One region of the Afipia sp. GW822-FHT04G07 genome, then DNA from elsewhere that is predicted to be linked to it. Evidence: predicted binding sites of a transcription regulator. Region 1 holds the regulator's gene; each other region holds the start of a gene.

Region 1 (3,274 bases):
CTGCCTGAGATCGGGGGTGAGCGCCGCGCAGGCTGCGAGAAAGTAGAGATGTTCCCCGCTTGCCTTGTCAGTGATCCGCAATCCGAGCGTATCCCCCGCCTCATCGCCGTCGATAGGAAAGGCTGCCCCTTCCAGATACCAGGCGCGCTTGCCCGGCGCGGCAAAGGGAAGAATTTCGAGACCAGACGGTGAGCCGTCAGGAAGCTTCGGTTCGAACGGTTTATCGAATTCGACAGCCTCGCGCCGCACGCGCGTCTCATCGAGCACGTTGAAGATGCTGTTCGACTTGAGAATGGAGAGCACACGTGGGTGCGCGTAGATCGAAAAAGGCGAGCCCTCGCGCATCGACAACAATCCGGCGACGGCATCAACCTCACCATTGGTCAGGATGACGCCTGCGACAGGACTGTGGCGCAGATGACCGGCCTTGGGATGAAGCTGCGGCGTCGAAATCAATTGCTGACGCAAGTCAGGCGAGGCGTTGACCAGAAACCAGTGCTCACCGTCGGCGCTGACCGCAATCGATGTCTGAGTCGACTGCAATTCCGGATGCGAGCTGCGCGCCAGGCGGCAGACATCGCAGTTACAATTCCACTGGGGTACGCCCCCGCCCGCCGCAGCCCCGAGAACGACGACGCGCATGAGGGAGCTCCGTCCTCGATTCGATCTCATAAGGGGCAGCGCCGCAGACACAAGAAAACCCGGCCTCGCGCCGGAAAGCCTTCACATATGAAGGAATTCCTAGCGCAAACCGGACCGCTTAGCCGCGAGCCTGATAACGAGAATGCCGCTTACTTGCGCGCCGCGCAGGCGTACATGTTGATTTCCATGCCGACCGGCACTTCGACAATCTTGGGGGTCTTCCAGGCCATTTGCGGTCTCCTTGCCCATTGCATGACGGACTTCGTGCCATCATCACCATCGAAGCTACCACGGAGTTCGATTTTGGCGCCACGAAACTTGGATGCCGCCCGCCACAAAAATGTGACTTCGCTGCAATGCGAAAGAACCGGAACCAAACTCACTCGGCCTTGGCGAAACGATCATCGAGAGCGTAGCCCGCGCCGCGGACGGTGCGGATAGGGTCCGACTCGCGGCCCAGGTTCAGCAGCTTCCTCAGCCGACCGATGTGTACGTCAACCGTGCGCTCGTCGATGTAGATGTCGCGTCCCCATACGCCATCAAGCAGCTGTTCCCGGCTAAACACGCGGCCTGGGTGCTCAAGAAAGAACTCCAGCAGGCGATATTCGGTAGGGCCGAGATCGATCGGCCGGCCCGAACGCGCAACGCGACGCCGGTCGCGGTCCAATTCGATGTCGCCGAACGCCAGAACCGTCGCAAGGCGTTCGGGACTTGCACGCCGCAATAGGCCTTTGACCCGCGCCAGCAGCTCGGGAACCGAGAACGGCTTGACGATGTAATCGTCTGCGCCGGTCGCAAGTCCCCTCACCCGCTCGCTTTCCTCGCCGCGCGCGGTCAACATGATGATCGGAATCTGCTTGGTCTCCTGCCGCGCGCGCAGGCGGCGGCAAAGCTCGATTCCCGACAGGCCGGGAAGCATCCAGTCAAGCACGATCAGATCTGGGATATGCTCCTTAAGCCGCGTATCGGCGTCATCGCCGCGGGCCACGGTCTCGACGTCGTAACCCTCGGCGTCCAGATTGTAACGAAGCAGCGTCGTCAACGCCTCTTCGTCTTCGACCACAAGAATGCGGGCGCTCATGAGCGGTCCTTCAATTCATCATCCTGCAAGTTAGCTGCCTGACGCGGCCGTTGCAAAGTTCGTCATGTCGCCCTTCGGGCGCTGATCGAGCATCTGCTGGCCTTCGATCATATAGAAAACCGTCTCGGCAATGTTGGTCGCGTGATCGCCGATACGCTCGATGTTCTTGGCGCAGAACATCAGGTGAATACAGAACCCGATGTTTCGCGGATCTTCCATCATGTAGGTCAGAAGCTCGCGGAACAGCGAGGTGCAGATCGCGTCGACCTCCTCGTCGCCCTTCCAGACCGTCATCGCAGCCGGCAGATCGTGTGCCGCATAGGCGTCGAGCACTGATTTCACCTGTGACTGCACGAGATCGGTCATGTGCTCCAGGCCGCGGATCAGCTTCAAAGGGTGAAAATCGCTGTCCAACGCCGAAACACGCTTGCCGATATTCTTCGAGAGATCCCCGATCCGTTCGAGGTCAGTCGCAACACGCAAGGAACCGACGATCTCGCGCAGATCGACCGCCATCGGCTGGCGGCGCGCGATGGTCAGCACGGCACGCTCCTCGATCAGATGCTGCAGTTTGTCGATCTCGACGTCGGCGGCGACGACGCGCTTGCCCAGCGCAACGTCGCGCCGGATCAGCGCATCGACAGAATCGACGATCTGTCGCTCAGCCAGGCCACCCATCTCGGCGACAAGCCGGTTGAGTTCCTGAAGGTCTTCGTCGAACGCCTTGGCGGTATGATCTGAACCCATGATTTGTCTCTCCCGCGAAATGCGCGTCAGCCGAAACGGCCAGTGATGTAATCCTGCGTCCGCCGATCTGTCGGCGACGTAAAGATCTTGTTGGTATCGTCGAATTCAACCAGTTCGCCGAGATACATGAACGCGGTCTTGTCCGACACACGCGCCGCCTGCTGCATATTATGCGTCACAATGGCGATTGTGTAATCTTCCTTGAGCTCCTGGATCAGTTCCTCAACCTTGGCGGTGGAGATCGGATCGAGCGCCGAGCAAGGCTCGTCAAACAGAATCACTTCCGGACGGACGGCGACCGTCCGTGCGATGCACAGGCGTTGCTGCTGACCACCCGACAGGCTGAGGCCGCTCGCATTTAGCTTGTCCTTGACCTCGTTCCAGAGCGCACCGCCCTTCAACGCGGCTTCGACACGACCGTCCATTTCGGATTTGGAGATTTTCTCGTACAGGCGAATCCCGAACGCGATGTTTTCGTAAATGGTCATCGGGAACGGCGTCGGCTTCTGGAACACCATTCCGATCCGCGCGCGCAGCAGGTTGAGATCGAGCTTCGGATCGAGAATGTTGGTCGTATCCAGCATGAGCTGGCCTGTCGCGCGCTGGCCCGGATAAAGATCGTACATCCGGTTGAATATCCGCAACAGGGTCGACTTGCCGCAGCCCGATGGACCGATGAACGCAGTGACGCGGTTCTCGCCAAGGGCAATGTTGATGTTCTTCAAGGCGTGGTGCTCGCCGTAATAGAAATTCAGATCGCGCGCCGTCACCTTGGGCCGCGCGTCCAGCTGGCCGGCCAATCCC
Region 2 (3,274 bases), 2.7 Mb from region 1:
GGCGTCGAGATCGACCGGCCCGACATCCTGATCGTCGAAGGCGTGAATGTGTTGCAGACCGGACGCTTGCCGCGCGACGGCAAGGCCATTCCCTACGTGTCGGACTTCTTCGACTTCTCGGTCTATATCGATGCGGAGGAGCCGATCCTGCGTGAATGGTATGTGGAGCGCTTTCTGACCCTGCGCGACACGGCGTTCCGTGACGAGCGGTCCTACTTCAACCGGTACGCAAAACTCTCCGACAAGGAAGCGACCGAAAAGGCGCTGTCGCTCTGGACGACGATCAACCTCGTCAACCTCGAGGAAAATATTCTGCCGACCCGTCCGCGCGCGACGCTTATCCTGAAAAAGGGCAGCGACCACATCATCGAGACGGTTCAGTTGCGGCGGTTGTAGAGCGCGACACCGAGTTCGTCGCGTCGCTTTATTTCAGTATGGTCTGTTCCGAAAACCGGTTCCACCTTTCGGGATCATGCGGCGTGACGCGTGGCGTCAATGCCGAAATGATCGAGATAGCGCCCGCTGATCGCCGACACCGGCATCATGATCAATACGTCGGTGGTGCCGAACTGATGATCGATCACCGCGCCGTCGCCGACGAACGCGCCGACCCGCAGATAGCCCTTGATGAGTGGCGGCAACATGCGCAGCGCCGCCTTGGTGTCGATATTGTCCTTCGCGATCCGGTTCATCTCGACGCGGCGCGAGGCATGTGCGCTGGCGCGCCAGCCTTCGGGGGCCGAGGCGAAGTGATGCAGGAACGACAGCGGCAGCGCGAGGCGATCGGGGTCGGTGCCCTCGAAGCTCGCGCATCCGATCATGACATCGAGATTATGCCGGCGCACATAACTCCACACGCCATGCCACAAAAGCTCGACGGTGCGCTTGGTGCGGTAGGGCGGCAGCACGCAGGAGCGGCCGAGCTCGAGAAATTTCAATCCGGCCTGCCGTTCCATCAGGCCTGAAATGTCGAACTCGTCGGCGGTGTAGAAACCGCCATGCTTTTCGGCGGCGTCCTGGCGTAACAGGCGATAGGTGCCGACCACCGGCTGCTTGCCGCTCAGGGTCGGCTTGGCCGCATGGTCGATGACCAGCAGGTGATCGCAGATCTTGTCGAACGCATCTTTGTCGCGCTGCGCGAGCATGGTCGCGGCGTCGGCAATTGCGGAGCCGTCCTTATAGAACACCTTGTAGCGCAGCTTCTGCGCGCGCTTCACATCGCCCTTGGTTTGCGCGAGGCGCACTTCAAGCGAGCCGATTCTGCCGAGCGACGGTGACGGTGGTTGCAGCGCCGGCAGAATATTCGGAATGGCGTCGCCGCGCAGGCTTGCGTGCAGCAGGTTCGGCATCAGCCATGTCGCAGCGGCCGATGCCGCCGACTTCGCATTGCGGGGCCGGAGCATCTGGACCAGCGCATGTCGGCGAAATGCATCAAGCGGGTTTTGAGCGGCAACACGCTCAAGCGGCTGGCGTGCGGTCAATCTTGCAGTGACATCCGGCGTCGTGCCAGCCGGTTTGTTGCCGTCCATGGCGTCCTCGCGGCCGCGCGCATTGATTCGCCAAGCGCGGCCTGACGCATCAATAATCACGGTCGTGATACGGATTTATGACATCGACGGCCGCTGCGCGGCCGCGCTTACGCGGCGATTGTCCGCGACGCGGGAAGCGCCGCCAGCGCATCCGTCAGCTTGTCGCGATCGAGCGGCTTGACGAGAAAGCCATCCATTCCCGCTTCGAAACATGCATAGCGATCGTCCACCAGCGTGTTCGCTGTCAGCGCCAGAATCGTGGTTCGCCGTGAACTGCGGCCCGCCTCATGCGCGCGAATTCGCTTGGTCGCGGCGATGCCGTCGAGCTTCGGCATCTGGACGTCCATCAGCACCACATCGTAGGGCGCGCCGGCGCTGTCCGCGGCGAGCCACGATTCAAGGGCCTGTTCGCCATCGGTAGTGATGACGGGGCGATGACCGAGACGTGTCAGCAGCGAACGGATCAGCAGCGCGTTGATCTCGTTGTCTTCGGCGACAAGAATGGAAAGCATGCCTGACGATGCATTGCGGGACGTGGGGAATTCAGGCGCGTCCGCCAGTTGCACCTCGCCCTCGGGCAACTCCGGCACAAGTGCCGCGCCTGCAGCCGTCAATCGCTCGGCGAGCGAAGCCGCGCGCAACGGCTTCACGAGATAGCCGGTGAACAGCGCCATCATCGATGGCGCGATGCTGCGCCGCGCCGCCGGGGTGAACATCGCGATCCGGTGGGTCGCATGGCGCATCGCCGCCTCGCCCAGTTCCTGCATCTGCGCGTCGCCGCTCATGCAATCCACGAGAATGGCGTGCCACGACCGCTCGGGCAGCAAGGCAATGGCGATGGAGGCATCCGCCACCGTGCAGGTCTGCGCCCCCCATCGCTCCAGACGCCGCGCGATCAACGAGGCTTCGATGGTCTGCGGCCCGACCAGCATGACCGATTTGTTCGCAAGGTCCGGCGCGTGGAATGCCGGGATGCTGTCGCCCTGATCGGCCACGAGCGGAATCGAGAATTCAAAGGTCGCGCCGTCGCCCTCGGCGCTCTCCAGCGTGATGCGTCCGCCCATGCGCCGGACGATGCGGTCGCTGATGCTGAGTCCAAGCCCGGTGCCGCCGTAGTTGCGCGCGGTGCCGTCGGATGCCTGCTCGAACTCGCGGAAGATCCGTTGCTGCGCTTCGGGCGCAATGCCGATCCCGGTGTCACGCACGAGGAAGCTGATTTCACCGGGCCAGATTCCGGGTTCGACGATCAGGGCGACACCACCCGCGGGCGTGAACTTGATGGCGTTGCCTGCCAGATTGAGCAACACCTGCCGCAGGCGCGCGGCGTCGCCAACGACAGTCTGCGGCACGCGCTCGTCGACATAGGACGCGATCTCAAGGCTGCGTGCCTGCGCGCGCGGCGCGAGCAGTTCGGTGATTTCCTCGATCATCGCGGCCAGCGCAAACGGACGATGTTCTAGATCGATCTTGCCGGCCTCGATCTTGGAAAAATCCAGCAACTCGTCGATCAGCGCCATCAAGGCGTCGCCGGAGGTCTTCACGGCCTTTGCATAGGTGACTTGTTCCGCCGTCAGCGGCGTGTCGAGCAGCAGGTTGCTCATGCCGATGATGCCGTTCAGCGGCGTGCGGATTTCATGCGACGCCATGGCGAGGAATTTCGATTTCGCCCGGTTCGCCGTGTTTGCGAGGTCGCGCGCTTCGGCAAGCGCACGCTCGGTCTCGGCGCGGTCCGTCACGTCGCGGCC
Region 3 (3,274 bases), 2.7 Mb from region 1:
CTCGTGGTGTTCGCGGGCGCCGAATACGGCAACGGTTCGTCGCGCGACTGGGCCGCGAAGGGCACGCGCCTGCTCGGCGTGCGCGCGGTGATCACCCAGAGCTTCGAGCGCATCCACCGCTCCAACCTCGTCGGCATGGGCGTGCTGCCGCTGACCTTCGAGGACGGCGCATCATGGCAGTCGCTCGGTCTGAAGGGCGATGAAAAGGTCACGATTCGCGGCCTGCAGGGCGATCTCAAGCCGCGCCAAAAGTTAACGGCGGAGATCGTGTCCGGCGATGGCTCGGTGAAGCGAATCTCGCTGCTGTGCCGCATCGACACGCTCGATGAGCTTGAATACTACCGAAACGGCGGCATTCTTCACTATGTGCTGCGTAAGCTGGCCGCGTGACGCGCGGCCTGAAAACGCATCCGTGAACAGGCTCACTGCGAAGTGAGTGGCGAGCGCACAGGGGGCGGCCTATCAATGGGCCGCCTTCTTGCTGATGAAAAGGCATGATGAAAGGCATCATACATCGTGGGGACAGGCGTGATGTCTGATTTACCAACATCGAAAACGGCAGCAGCCGGCACCCTCGCAGCGCGGCTGTCGCGCACGCTCGGCGTCTGCGCGATCTTCACCGTCATCACTCCGGTGTGCGCCGATCCGCGCGCGGTGGTCGAGCTCTTTACCTCGCAGGGTTGTTCGTCGTGCCCCCCGGCTGACAAGGTTCTCGGTGAACTCGCGCAGGATCCGACCGTGATCGCACTCAGCCTGCCGATCGACTACTGGGACTATCTCGGCTGGAAGGACACGCTGGCGGATTCGCGCTTCAGCGCCCGCCAGAAGGCTTACTCGCAGATGCGTGGCGACCGCGGCGTCTACACACCGCAAGCCGTCGTCAACGGGACGACCAATGTTCTCGGCAGCGACCGAGCCGGAATCGAGAGTGCAGCGAATCGCACGCAGAGCGCCTCGGGTGTGATGTCCGTGCCGGTGAAGATGACGACATCGGGCGGGCAGATCAAAGTCTCGGTGGCCGATGCCGGCGGCAAAAGCGGCGAGATCTGGATCTGCGCGGTGTCGAAGGCGGTGCCGATCACCATCTCGCGCGGCGAGAATCGCGGGCAGCAGGTCACGTATCACAACGTGGTGCGCAACATGCTGAAGGTCGGAGACTGGAACGGCAAGGCCGGAAGCTGGACCGTGCCGCTTGAAAACATCAGCCGCGACGGCATCGATGCGGCGGTGGTTTACGTTCAGGACGGCAATCGCGACAAGCCCGGTCCGATGCTGGGCGCGGCCTTTACGTCGCTGAACTGATTTCAGTCTGCAATCTCAAAACTCTTGAGAGCGCGTCTTGTTGATGTGACGAGCCGCAGGCGCGTGCCGGGATTCGGGTGTTGCACACTCGCGCATCTTGCAACTTGAGCGACCGCATCTCCTGAAACAAAAACGGCCAGCTTGCGCTGACCGGAAGATTTGGGGTCGACATTTACTGCAGGGAGTTAGACCCGATCCTGACGACCCCGGGGGGCTGGGGGCTGAGGAATCCGGTGCCGAAAGGACCGGGTCAACGCAGTTTCGTTTTTATCGTTGCCCAGCGCGGCGGCGAATTGACCGAATTCAGGCGGCATTATGATTTCGACTAACGTCAGCGTGATGCGGAATTGCCGCATGATCAGGCATCGGGGAGACCCGAAATCCCGCTTGCAGCGGCCGCCGGACAGGGCGATCATGTCATCCAAGTGACATGGGAGGCGCCGATGAGTTCTGTGTCGGGCGACAAGGATCCAAGCGAGAGCCGGGGGCCGGAGCGCAGCACGGCGCCGCTCCCGCCTCAAAGCGTCACCTTCAACCGTGCCGAACTTAATCGCATTCTCAATCTGTACGGGCGCATGGTCGCCGACGGCGAATGGCGCGACTACGCCATCGACTTTCTGAAAGACCGCGCGGTGTTCTCGATTTTCCGCCGCGCCTCGGAAGTCCCGATCTATCGAATCGAGAAAGACCCCCGTCTGGCCCGCAAGCAAGGCGTCTACAGCGTGATTGCAGCCAGCGGTCAGATCCTCCGCCGTGGCCACGACCTCGAGCGGGTGCTGCTGGTGATCGACCGCAAGCTGGCGCTGGTCTAGCTCTCTGGAAGTGTCGCGCCGCCGCCGCCGAGCGCGCGCTGCATCATCACCGTGTCGAGCCAGCGGCCGAACTTGAATCCGACATTCGGATGCGTGCCGATCATCTCGAAGCCCGCGCGGGCATGAACGCCGATCGAGGCGGCGTTGGCGGAATCGCCGATCACCGCGATCATCTGCCGGTAGCCGCGTTGTTCGGATGCCGTAATCAGATCTTGCATGAGCCGTGATCCGATCCGCCGCCCCTGTGCCGCGGGATCGAGGTACACGGAGTTCTCGACTGTAAAGCGATAGGCCGGACGCGGCCTGTATGGTCCGGCATAGGCATAGCCGACAACGACATCCTCCATGATCGCCACCAGATACGGGAAACCGCCTGCCGTCAGCGCCTCAAAGCGCCGCGTCATTTCGTTGAGATCGGGAGGCTCGAGTTCGAAGGTCGCGGTGCCGTGAAGGACCGCGTGCCTGTAAATCGCCGTGATGGCGGGAAGGTCGGTGGCTGCGGCCGCTCTGATGTGAACCTGGGGCATGGCTTGCCGGAACTGTTTCGGCGTCTCGCATAACTCAACGATACCCCAAACAAAAGCCCCGGCTTTTGGCCGGGGCTTTCGGAGTTATCGATCAGCCACGATCGGTCTTCAGTCGCGCTGTCCCAGCAGCTGCAGCAGCAGCGTGAACAGGTTGATGAAGTTCAGGTAGAGCGACAGCGCGCCTGTAATCGCGGCCTTATCCGCCACGTCTCCGCCCTGAGCGGCGTAGCCGTAGATGTAGTCGTTCTTCAGGCGCTGGGTATCCCAGGCGGTGAGGCCCGCGAACACCAGCACGCCGACCACCGAGACGATGAACTGCAGCATGGAGCTGGCGAGGAACAGGTTCACCAGGCTCGCGAGGATGATGCCGAACAGGCCCATCATCAGGAACGAACCCATGCCGGTCATGTCACGCTTGGTTGTGTAGCCGTACAGGCTCAGCGCACCGAACGTGGCAGCCGTGATGAAGAACACGCGCACGATCGAGGTGTGCGTGTAGACCAGGAAGATCGACGACAGCGAAATGCCCATCAGCGCTGCGAACACCCAGAACAGAAGCTGGGCGGTTGCCGGCCTGAGGCGATTGATGCCGAACGAAATGGCGAACACCATCACCAGCGGAGCGAGGATGAA

Evidence for each region. Region 1 encodes PhoB, which activates phosphate uptake and scavenging genes when phosphate is short. Its sites were predicted from a motif close to TGTCATNNANCTGTCAT; they were not measured.
Region 2: the regulator PhoB is predicted to act here: its motif matches at 1,596-1,612, upstream of olsB (l-ornithine N(alpha)-acyltransferase).
Region 3: the regulator PhoB is predicted to act here: its motif matches at 1,718-1,734, upstream of AC1RKJ_RS13850 (DUF2794 domain-containing protein).

The regions. Positions count from the first base shown of each region.
Region 1 covers NZ_JBXAMP010000001.1:94,913-98,186, reverse strand. The annotation lists gene pqqB (pyrroloquinoline quinone biosynthesis protein PqqB) at 1-642, opposite strand, end outside; gene pqqA (pyrroloquinoline quinone precursor peptide PqqA) at 792-872, opposite strand; gene phoB (phosphate regulon transcriptional regulator PhoB) at 1,022-1,723, opposite strand; gene phoU (phosphate signaling complex protein PhoU) at 1,754-2,470, opposite strand; gene pstB (phosphate ABC transporter ATP-binding protein PstB) at 2,497-3,274, opposite strand, start outside.
Region 2 covers NZ_JBXAMP010000001.1:2,751,624-2,754,897, forward strand. The annotation lists gene coaA (type I pantothenate kinase) at 1-396, shown strand, start outside; gene olsB (l-ornithine N(alpha)-acyltransferase) at 471-1,529, opposite strand; gene AC1RKJ_RS13455 (ATP-binding protein) at 1,637-3,274, opposite strand, start outside.
Region 3 covers NZ_JBXAMP010000001.1:2,824,829-2,828,102, forward strand. The annotation lists gene acnA (aconitate hydratase AcnA) at 1-390, shown strand, start outside; gene AC1RKJ_RS13845 (DUF1223 domain-containing protein) at 532-1,302, shown strand; gene AC1RKJ_RS13850 (DUF2794 domain-containing protein) at 1,746-2,114, shown strand; gene AC1RKJ_RS13855 (GNAT family N-acetyltransferase) at 2,111-2,641, opposite strand; gene AC1RKJ_RS13860 (Bax inhibitor-1/YccA family protein) at 2,750-3,274, opposite strand, start outside.